One region of the Vibrio sp. genome, then DNA from elsewhere that is predicted to be linked to it. Evidence: riboswitches for the same ligand, from Rfam matches in the RefSeq annotation. Region 1 holds a riboswitch; each other region holds the start of a gene.
The links. Region 1 has a riboswitch for thiamine pyrophosphate ahead of thiD (bifunctional hydroxymethylpyrimidine kinase/phosphomethylpyrimidine kinase). Riboswitches for the same ligand answer to the same signal wherever they lie in the genome.
Positions count from the first base shown of each region.

Region 2: linked by a shared signal. The riboswitch ahead of thiC (phosphomethylpyrimidine synthase ThiC) and the one ahead of thiD (bifunctional hydroxymethylpyrimidine kinase/phosphomethylpyrimidine kinase) in region 1 are both predicted to bind thiamine pyrophosphate.
Region 3: linked by a shared signal. The riboswitch ahead of thiB (thiamine ABC transporter substrate binding subunit) and the one ahead of thiD (bifunctional hydroxymethylpyrimidine kinase/phosphomethylpyrimidine kinase) in region 1 are both predicted to bind thiamine pyrophosphate.

Region 1 covers NZ_CFHWOM010000002.1:28,058-31,291, reverse strand. Annotated here, with positions in the region: gene AC4MRV_RS02455 (GGDEF domain-containing protein) at 1-896, opposite strand, end outside; gene thiD (bifunctional hydroxymethylpyrimidine kinase/phosphomethylpyrimidine kinase) at 986-1,816, opposite strand; TPP riboswitch at 1,899-2,010, opposite strand; gene AC4MRV_RS02445 (LysR family transcriptional regulator) at 2,139-3,038, shown strand; gene AC4MRV_RS02440 (hypothetical protein) at 3,203-3,234, opposite strand, start outside.
Region 2 covers NZ_CFHWOM010000095.1:2,685-5,918, forward strand. Annotated here, with positions in the region: gene thiC (phosphomethylpyrimidine synthase ThiC) at 1-1,929, opposite strand, end outside; TPP riboswitch at 2,055-2,153, opposite strand; gene crcB (fluoride efflux transporter CrcB) at 2,222-2,605, opposite strand; gene AC4MRV_RS21040 (multicopper oxidase domain-containing protein) at 2,717-3,234, opposite strand, start outside.
Region 3 covers NZ_CFHWOM010000009.1:23,594-26,827, reverse strand. Annotated here, with positions in the region: gene thiP (thiamine/thiamine pyrophosphate ABC transporter permease ThiP) at 1-297, opposite strand, end outside; gene thiB (thiamine ABC transporter substrate binding subunit) at 307-1,314, opposite strand; TPP riboswitch at 1,369-1,498, opposite strand; gene AC4MRV_RS08415 (flavin prenyltransferase UbiX) at 1,551-2,174, opposite strand; gene mpl (UDP-N-acetylmuramate:L-alanyl-gamma-D-glutamyl-meso-diaminopimelate ligase) at 2,194-3,234, opposite strand, start outside.

The sequences.
Region 1 (3,234 bases):
TCGACACCGTGAGCCACTTTTGCTGACGCGACTCCAACACTAAAATGGATTTGGTACTCTTTATTGTTACTCACATTATAAGCGTCTACTGCCCTGCGAAAGCGTTCTAAAGCAATATTGGCAACCGTCTCAGAAGTCCCAGACATTAAGACAATAAATTCATCACCTCCTATGCGCGCGAGCACATCTGAATCTCTAAACGATCCTTTAAGCAGACGAGCAAATGCCTGCAAAACTTCATCTCCAACATGGTGTCCATAGTTGTCATTTACATACTTAAAATCATTGAGGTCAAAATAGGCGACAGAAATGGAGAGCTTGCTAAACGCACAGTAATCTATTGATTTCTTCGCTAGCTCTTCAAACCCCCTCCGATTAGAAATCTGAGTTAACGAGTCAAGTGTCGCGGCTAGGTTATTAGAAAGCTCTTGCTCAGCCATTTTAGCCAAATCAACCAGATCTTGAATCTCATGTTCCGTTAACTCACGTGGCTTAGTATCAATCACACAAAGCGTTCCCATCTTAGTATTATCGTGATGGACCAAAGGAATACCTGCGTAAAAACGAATATATGGCTCATCTTCTACAAGTGGGTTACCCAAAAAGCGTGGGTCTAGCTTTGCATCAGGAATAATAAATGGCTCATCACCGAGAATAGCATGACCACAAAACGAAATATTCCTCGGCGTTTCAGTGACTCCAAGACCAAAACATGATTTAAACCATTGCCGATTAACATCCACCAAACTCACGACCGCAATCGGTACATCCAAAAGACGTTTAGCAAGGCGAGTGACCCGATCAAACCTCTCTTCTGGCTCAGTATCCAAGATTTTGAGCTGCTGTAGGTTATCGATACGCTGAGTTTCGTTATCTGGCTTTTTAGGCTCTTCCATGAGTCAAAACTATTAAGGAATGATAATCATGATCTTAGCAGGCAAGAGTCAAGTTGCTTAAAATATGAGTAAATTTTCCGCCCCTCTTGCTATCGCACGTTGATATGACCAGCAAAAAAGTGATGGACAGGACCATGACCATTCCCCACTTCAAGCTCGTCAGCATGAGATATGGCCTGGGAGATATATTGCTTGCCAAGATACACCGCTTTGTGAAGTCGATTACCTTGTGCAAGGTAGGAAGCAATCGCAGAAGATAGGGTGCAGCCTGTTCCATGGGTATTCTTAGTATTAAAGCGACGTGCTCTTAACAAATCGCAGCTGGACGCTTCAATCAATAGGTCATTACTGTTGGAGTCACTTTCTAAATGCCCCCCCTTCAAAAGAACTGCTTTAGCGCCAAGTCCGCGTAATTGTTCAATCATCGCTCCCATGTCGTCTTCTGTTTTTGGCACCTCACAAGAAACCAATGCGGCCGCTTCTGGCAAGTTAGGGGTAATTAAATCAGCCAATGGTAAGAGCTCACGCTTTAACACATCTATCGCCGCGTGCTTGAGCAGCAAATCACCACTGGTAGCCACCATCACGGGATCAACCACTAGATGCTTCGGTTTGTACTGGCGAATTTTCTTTGCGACCGTTTGGATAATCTCTACATCTGCAAGCATGCCAACTTTTACAGCAAACACATTGAGATCTGAGAACACCGCATCTAACTGGCTTTCAATATGCTCTATAGGAATGGGATGAATGGCAGAGACACCACGTGTATTTTGTGACGTAATCGCGGTGATGACTGAACAGGCATATCCTCCAGTAGCAGAAATCGATTTGATGTCGGCTTGAATGCCTGCGCCACCACCACTGTCAGAGCCAGCAATAGTGAGTACTATGGGTGTGTTGTCTTGCAAATGTGGCATGAATGCTCCTACTACAAGACGTACAGGAACTCTCAGCTATGTCGAATAGACGGCAGGTGAGTGCGTACACTCTGGATTGATGAGCAATACGCGGATAGTTCCCTACGTCAGTGTTAACTGAATCAGGTTCAACGGGTCTCGCACAGCGATCTCAGCCATTTCACATACATGCTCAGGCTCCCCGACTATTTGCTGAGAATAATAACAGCAATTTAAAACTTCATGCACCTCTAATTTTCGAGACGCAATGAAGAGCAGCTACCCAAACAGATGGTTATCGTTTAATCTCATAGTCATAAAATACATTTATGAAGAGAGCGTAATGCTGAATCCCGTTTGGCTCAAAACATTCACAACCCTTATCGATACAGGTCATTTTACTCAAACAGCAGAAAAGCTGTATATGACTCAACCAGGTGTTAGCCAACACATTAAAAAGCTGGAGTCGGCTTGCGGATACGACCTAATCAAACGTGATAAAAAGACATTCACTATCACCGAACAGGGCTCAGCGGTTTATCAATACGCCAAAACCTTAGAAAAAAATGAGGAGCTGTTGATTAATTCTCTCGGCCAAGACGACCCTTATGTGGGCAGTATTGCGCTTTCTTGCTCCGGATCCTTAGCGCTCATGCTTTACCCCAAACTGCTAGACTTACAAGCTGTGCATCCGACTCTAGTTCCTCATGTCGAAGCGGCACCACAACACAAGATCCTAAAAGACATTCTCGACGGTCACACCGATTTAGGGCTAGTCACACAAGTACCTGACGACCCACGCTTTAGCAGTGAAAAGTTAGGCCATGAGCCGCTCTGCTTGATGCTACCAACATGCAATCTACCAGACGAAAACAGATTAACTGCTGAGTATTTAAAACAACTAGGCATCATCAAACACCCTGATGCCCAGCACTACTTTTCACTCTATTTTTCGCAATGTGGCGACTCACTTCTGGCGGGATTAAGCATCGAAGAAATGCCTATATCAGGTTACGTCAATCAACTTGCTCAGATCTTGCTACCTGTCTCCAAAGGCCTGGGCTTTACTGTGCTACCTAGGAGCACATTAGACAGCTTTGTTGATAGAGACAAAATAGCCATATTTTCTCTACCGCAAGAAATCACCGAAAACGTATATTTACTCGCTAAGAAACACCGTAAGTGGCCGGCAAGGTTTTTCACTGTTAGAGACACAATAAAGACAAGCATGGCCTCAAACTAGGCTCTTACTCTGGTTAACAAGAAAATGGGGTGGTTTTCAATTTAATCAACGAGCTAGTCAATCAAAAGGCAGTAAAATAAATGGAGAGAGAGTTACAAGAGGCAGGGTTTTAGTAGGAGTGCACCTTAATACTAGAGCACTCCCACATCGGCAGGTGTGAAAGACTAAGCTTCTAACACTTCCTCACCCAAAACTT
Region 2 (3,234 bases), on a different contig from region 1:
CTCGGCATGTGCTGCTGGGTGGTATAACTCAGAACCCGTATCTCTGAACTCTTGCGATTTTTGACGCATACCTTCCAAAGGGTCATCAAGCATCTTGATCGAAATAGCTTGATCCGCAGCCACTTGCTCAGTGTCTTTTGCGTACTCTCGTACCTCTTGCGAAATCTTCATAGAGCAGAACTTTGGTCCGCACATCGAACAGAAGTGAGCAACTTTCCCAGACTCTTGAGGCAAAGTCTCATCATGGAAAGCGCGAGCAGTATCTGGGTCGAGTGACAAATTGAATTGGTCTTCCCAGCGGAACTCGAAGCGAGCTTTAGAAAGCGCGTTATCACGCACTTGTGCTCCAGGATGCCCTTTCGCCAAATCAGCGGCATGAGCAGCAAGCTTGTAAGTAATCATGCCTACCTTTACGTCTTCTTTGTTAGGTAAGCCAAGGTGTTCTTTAGGCGTTACATAACAAAGCATCGCACAGCCATACCAACCAATCATGGCAGCGCCGATACCTGAAGTAATATGGTCGTAACCAGGAGCAACGTCTGTAGTCAGTGGACCAAGCGTGTAGAATGGAGCTTCATGACAGTGCTCTAGCTGCTCTTCCATGTTCTCTTTGATCATGTGCATTGGAACATGACCAGGACCTTCGATAATGACCTGAACGTCGTATTCCCACGCAATCTTGGTTAACTCACCAAGGGTACGAAGCTCAGCAAATTGCGCTTCATCGTTAGCGTCAGCAACCGAACCCGGACGCAGACCATCACCTAGAGAGAGTGCGACATCGTACTTAGCACAGATTTCACAAATCTCTCGGAAGTGGGTATATAAGAAGCTTTCTTGGTGATGCGCCAAACACCATTTCGCGATGATGGAACCACCACGAGAAACGATGCCAGTAACGCGTTTTGCTGTCATTGGTACGTAGCGAAGTAGTAAGCCGGCGTGGATAGTAAAATAGTCAACGCCCTGCTCTGCTTGCTCAATCAGAGTATCGCGCATCACTTCCCAGTTAAGGTTTTCCGCAACACCATTCACTTTCTCAAGCGCTTGGTACATTGGTACGGTACCGATCGGAACCGGACTGTTACGTAGAATCCACTCGCGAGTTTCGTGAATATTACGTCCAGTAGAAAGGTCCATAACGGTATCCCCACCCCAGCGCGTCGCCCACACGAGCTTCTCTACTTCTTCCTCAATCGAAGACGTCACCGATGAGTTACCGATGTTGGCATTCACTTTAACCAAAAAGTTACGGCCAATGATCATTGGTTCGGATTCTGGGTGGTTGATATTAGAAGGGATAATTGCACGACCTTCGGCGACTTCTTTACGAACAAACTCGGCGGTAATGTCCTTTGGTAGGTTCGCACCAAAGCTTTGACCTGGATGCTGCTGATTCAGCACTTCATCACGGTATTGAGCTCGCCCCATATTTTCACGCAAAGCGATATATTCCATTTCTGGAGTAATAATACCTTTGCGAGCATAGTGCAATTGAGTCACGCACTGCCCATCTTTAGCACGTCGAATACGTGGTAGATTGCCGTAACGAAGATCGTCTAGCGTTTCATCTTCTAGGCGCTCTTTGGTGTATACCGAGCTTACTTCTTCGAGTAGTTCAGTATCGGCACGCTCTTCAATCCACCCTTCTCTCAGCTTAGGTAAGCCATTGTAGAGGTCTATGGTGTGTTCTGGATCTGTGTATACACCCGAGGTATCGTAAACGCGTACTGGCTCATTAGGCTCGAAAATAGGCGCTTCTTTTGTGCCTCCAATAAGGCTATCAGCGAGTGATATTTCACGCATTGGCACACGAATATCAGGACGTGAACCCTCTACGTAGACTTTGCTTGAATTTGGGTACGGTTGTACCGAGAGTGTATCAATGAACTGTTTTGCTTCCAGTCTCGCTTGCTTGCGACTCGACATAGCATTTTTCCTTGCTTTGTAATTAGTTTGGATAAAAATGCTTGGCGGAAAGATGCGACAAGAGTTTTCAAGACACCACGAAATGTGTTGCTTGAATATAGATAGATCACTGACGGGGAAATATAGTGATCTCTTCTCCTGTTCCCTTCGCAGATTCTAATCTGATCAGGTTCAACGGATCCCGAATTAACGGTCTCAGCCTTATGGCACTCCGACAAGTGAAATCAGTATATAAAATCGGCTTGGTTAAACCAAGCCGACCTGTATAAAAAATGACGAAAGAAGTGTATTGCTAACTCTTAATAAGTAACTGGAATCCAATCCACGCAGCAGAGATACTCAGAACAACGTTAAGCAGCACATTAAGTCCCATCTTAAAAAAGGCACCTTGCTGCATCAAAAGGACATTATCCATAGAGAATGTTGAAAAAGTTGTTAATGCTCCAAGGAAACCAAGGCCAATGATTTGACGCCAAGGCTCAGTTGCAATCAGCTCATTTTCGAAAGCTGCAATGAGCAGTCCCATAATGAAAGAGCCAACCACATTAACAGTTAGCGTACCGTAAGGAAAACCTCGCCCTAGCAATACAACACACAGTTCAGAAATTAGGTAACGAGAACACGCACCAAATGCACCACCTAGTGCAATAAATCCAAGAATAGACAGTTGTCCCATGACCCCCCCCATATTTAACTGCTCACTATTGTAGCTTTTACTCGCTATTTATCGATCATAAAATGGCTAACTTATCTCAATCAAAGTTTTAAATTTCAAAAGTTACAGGCGTCACTTTACTTCAATGTATCCCATCAAACCGGTTTTCATGTGCTCAATAACGTGACAATGGTACATCCAGCGGCCTGGGTTATCTGCGACGAAAGCCGCTTTAGCAGTGCCATTCTTACCTAATAGTACAGTGTCAGTGTGGAAGGGTTCTGGAACCTTCTTACCATCTAGTTCCAATACAGTGAAAGTGTGGCCATGAATATGGATAGGGTGGTGATACTGAGTAACATTGCGTAGATTAAAAATATATGTCTTACCCAATTCTAAAGACACAAGTGGAGCGGGAATATTATCTTTACTCATCCCCTCCCAAGCCCTTTTGTTCGTGAGCCAAAATGTCGGAACTGCTTTCCCATCATTATCAACAGGCGTCACAGCCCCTTCCCACTCGAAAACAAAATCTACCTCTTGTGCTGTATCTAAAGACAGTTCCGATAAAGGGTTTAGTGGAAGAGCAGGGATCGAAGCTTGATCGGGGAGCTCTGAGTCGATCACATCAAACTGACACAAGGGAAAAG
Region 3 (3,234 bases), on a different contig from region 1:
ACCGACTAGTACTGGCAACACCAAGGTAGTCGCAAACAGCTTTAGCAATAATTTCTTGCCAGGAAAATCTCTACGAGAAAGCGCATGTGCAACCGGAATCGCCAGCCCAACACTTAGTAAGGTCGAAAGAAAAGATTGGTAAAAACTGAACTTAGTGACATGACGATAGTAAGGATCTTGCCACACCTCAGAGAGATTTAAAGACGGCGCTTCAATCAATAAAGCAGCCAAGGCAGAAACAACAAAGGCCGCGATAAAAACCGCGACCCCTAAGCCTATTTTGGGAATACTACGCAAAGAATACCCTTAGAAAGTTAGCGCACTTTGCCATTCACGGATCCAAGATTTACGGTTCTCCGCTACTTTATCCGCACTGAAGCTAAGCGCCTTACTAGGTACAGTTAATGTTTCAAATCCTGTTGGCAGCTCTACGTTGGTCACTGGGTACATCCAGTTGCCCGTTGGCATCACAGATTGGAAATCATCACTTAAGATAAACGCCATAAATTCATCAGCCAATGCTTGGTTGCTTGAAGCCTTAACTTTCGCTGCCACTTCAACTTGTGTGTAGTGACCTTCGCTAAAGTCAGCCGCGGCAAACTTAGCGTCATTTTCAGCAATCAAGTGGTAGGCTGGCGACGTGGTGTAAGACAGCACTAAGTCAGACTCGCCTTCTAAAAACATAGAGTAAGCTTCTGACCAACCTTTGGTTACCGTAACTGTCTTTTTCGCTAGATTTTGCCAAGCTTGAGCCGCGTCATCACCATAAATAGACTTCATCCACAACATCAGGCCTTGACCTGGCGTTGATGTACGCGGGTCTTGATATATGACCTTCAAATCGTCACGAGACTCAACCAGCTCCTTCAAGCTTTTTGGAGGGTTCGCCAACTTCTCTTTGTTGTAAACAAACGCAAAATAACCGAAGTCATAAGGTACAAATGTCTTGTCATCCCAACCATTTGGCAGTGTAACGGAAGCCGTATCAACGCTGTGCTCAGCTAGCAAGCCCGTCTTCTTCGCTTCCGCCATCAAATTGTTATCTAGACCTAATACGATATCTGCTTTGCTATTTTTCCCTTCTAAGCGCAAGCGGTTCAGGATCGACACACCATCGTCCAAGGCTACAAAATTCACATCACAGCCGCACTTGGCTTCGAATGCTTGCTCCACTTTAGGACCTGGGCCCCAATCGGCAGCAAAAGAATCGTAGGTATAAACTGTTAGCGTTTTGTCTGCCGCTACAGCTGAAAATGAAGATAGGGTTGCTAACGCAATCGCGCTAAAAGAAATGGTGCTCAGAGTGGTTTTCACTGCTCGCTCTCTCCTTGTTGAGCGGCACAGGTTTGAGGGACATGTAACATTGCCAGTATGTCCTAACTCAATTCCTACGCCAGCATTATCTGGTTCAGGTCTACGGGTCCCGACTTTCACCAATCAATGGTAAAGTTCGATCTCAGCTTCATTGAAACAATGAATAGCTCCCCGATGAGTATCGGCTTGATTGTAATAGTTATGAGACTCAATAGCTAGAGTCGTTCCTCTAACCATTAATCTCGGTGGTCATACCCCCAGCGAGGAACCAAACCTTGTTCCACACCTAGATGATCCAAAATACGAGCGACCATAAAGTCGATCAAATCTTCAATTGATTTAGGCTGGTGATAAAAACCTGGAGCGGCTGGCATAATCGTTACGCCCATTTGGGACAGTTTATGCATATTTTCAAGGTGTAGCGTAGAAAAAGGCGTTTCACGCACTACTAATAAAAGTTGACCACGCTCTTTCATCACCACATCGGCTGCACGTTCAATCAGATTATCCGACATCCCGTGGGCGATCGCCGCGACACTACCAGCAGAGCAAGGGCAAACAACCATTTGCTTCGGAGCCGCAGAGCCTGATGCCACAGGTGAGAACCAGTCATCCTTACCGCATACAACCAGTTTATCCGCATCGCATTTGAGATGGTCCACCAACGCTTGCTTAGCAGAGTCTGGATTGGCAGACAACTTTAGCCCATGTTCGGTAGCCAACACGACGCGAGCCGCGGAAGAGATCAAAAGAAAGACTTGGTAATCTGCCGCGATCAAACACTCCAAAAGGCGCAGGCCATAAGGTGCGCCAGAGGCACCAGTGAATGCTAAAGTGATCGCTTTATCTGTTTTATTCATTGAAAGTATTTCTTATTTGCTAATTTTTCTTGGCCGCCAATTTATTGAGCAACTTGTTGTGAATGCCTTCGAAACCGCCATTACTCATTACCAGAATCTGATCACCTGGCTGAGCTTGCTCTGCAATCATCGTGACTAAATCATCAACACTGTCTGATGTGTACGCTGATTGAGCACACTGTTTAGCGACCTCCTCTACAGACCAATCAATGGTCTCAGGCTGGTAGAGAAAGACTGAATCAGCCGCATGAAGAGAAGCGGCAAGAGTTTCCTTGTGCACACCGCGTTTCATGGTTGCGCTGCGTGGCTCAAGTACCGCAAAGATTCGATTTTGACCGACTTTGTTACGTAATCCACCTAAGGTTAGTTCAATCGCCGTTGGGTGATGGGCAAAATCGTCGTAAACCGTCACACCTTCAACTTCGCCCTTTAACTCTAAACGTCGCTTAGTGTTGATAAACTTTCCAAGCGCTTCGCATGCAAGATCTGGTGTTACACCAACATGCCTCGCTGCCGCTATCGCCATTAAGGCATTGTCGACATTATGATCTCCAACTAAATCCCAACACACTTCGCCGACTTGACTGCCTTGGAAGAAAACCTTAAAGCGAGAACCATCATTGACGACTTTTTCCGCTTGCCAATCTCCTTGCTCGCCACTGAACTCAGTTTCGCTCCAGCAACCTCGCTCAAGTACATCAGCCAAAGCGCTATCTTGCTTGGGAGCCAAGATTCTACCATTGCCTGGAACGGTGCGAACTAAGTGGTGGAACTGACGTTTAATGGCTTCAAGATCATCAAAAATATCAGCATGGTCGAACTCTAGATTGTTCATCACTAAAGTACGTGGGTGGTAATGAACAAACTTAGAACGTTTATCGAAAAAAGCACTGTCATATTCGTCTGCTTCAACAACAAAGAACATGCTTTCACCTAGTCGCGCAGATACACCAAAGTTACCCAATACGCCGCCGACCAAAAAGCCCGGCTGATAACCACACTCTTCTAAGATCCAAGCGAGCATGCTGGAAGTGGTGGTTTTACCATGGGTACCAGATAC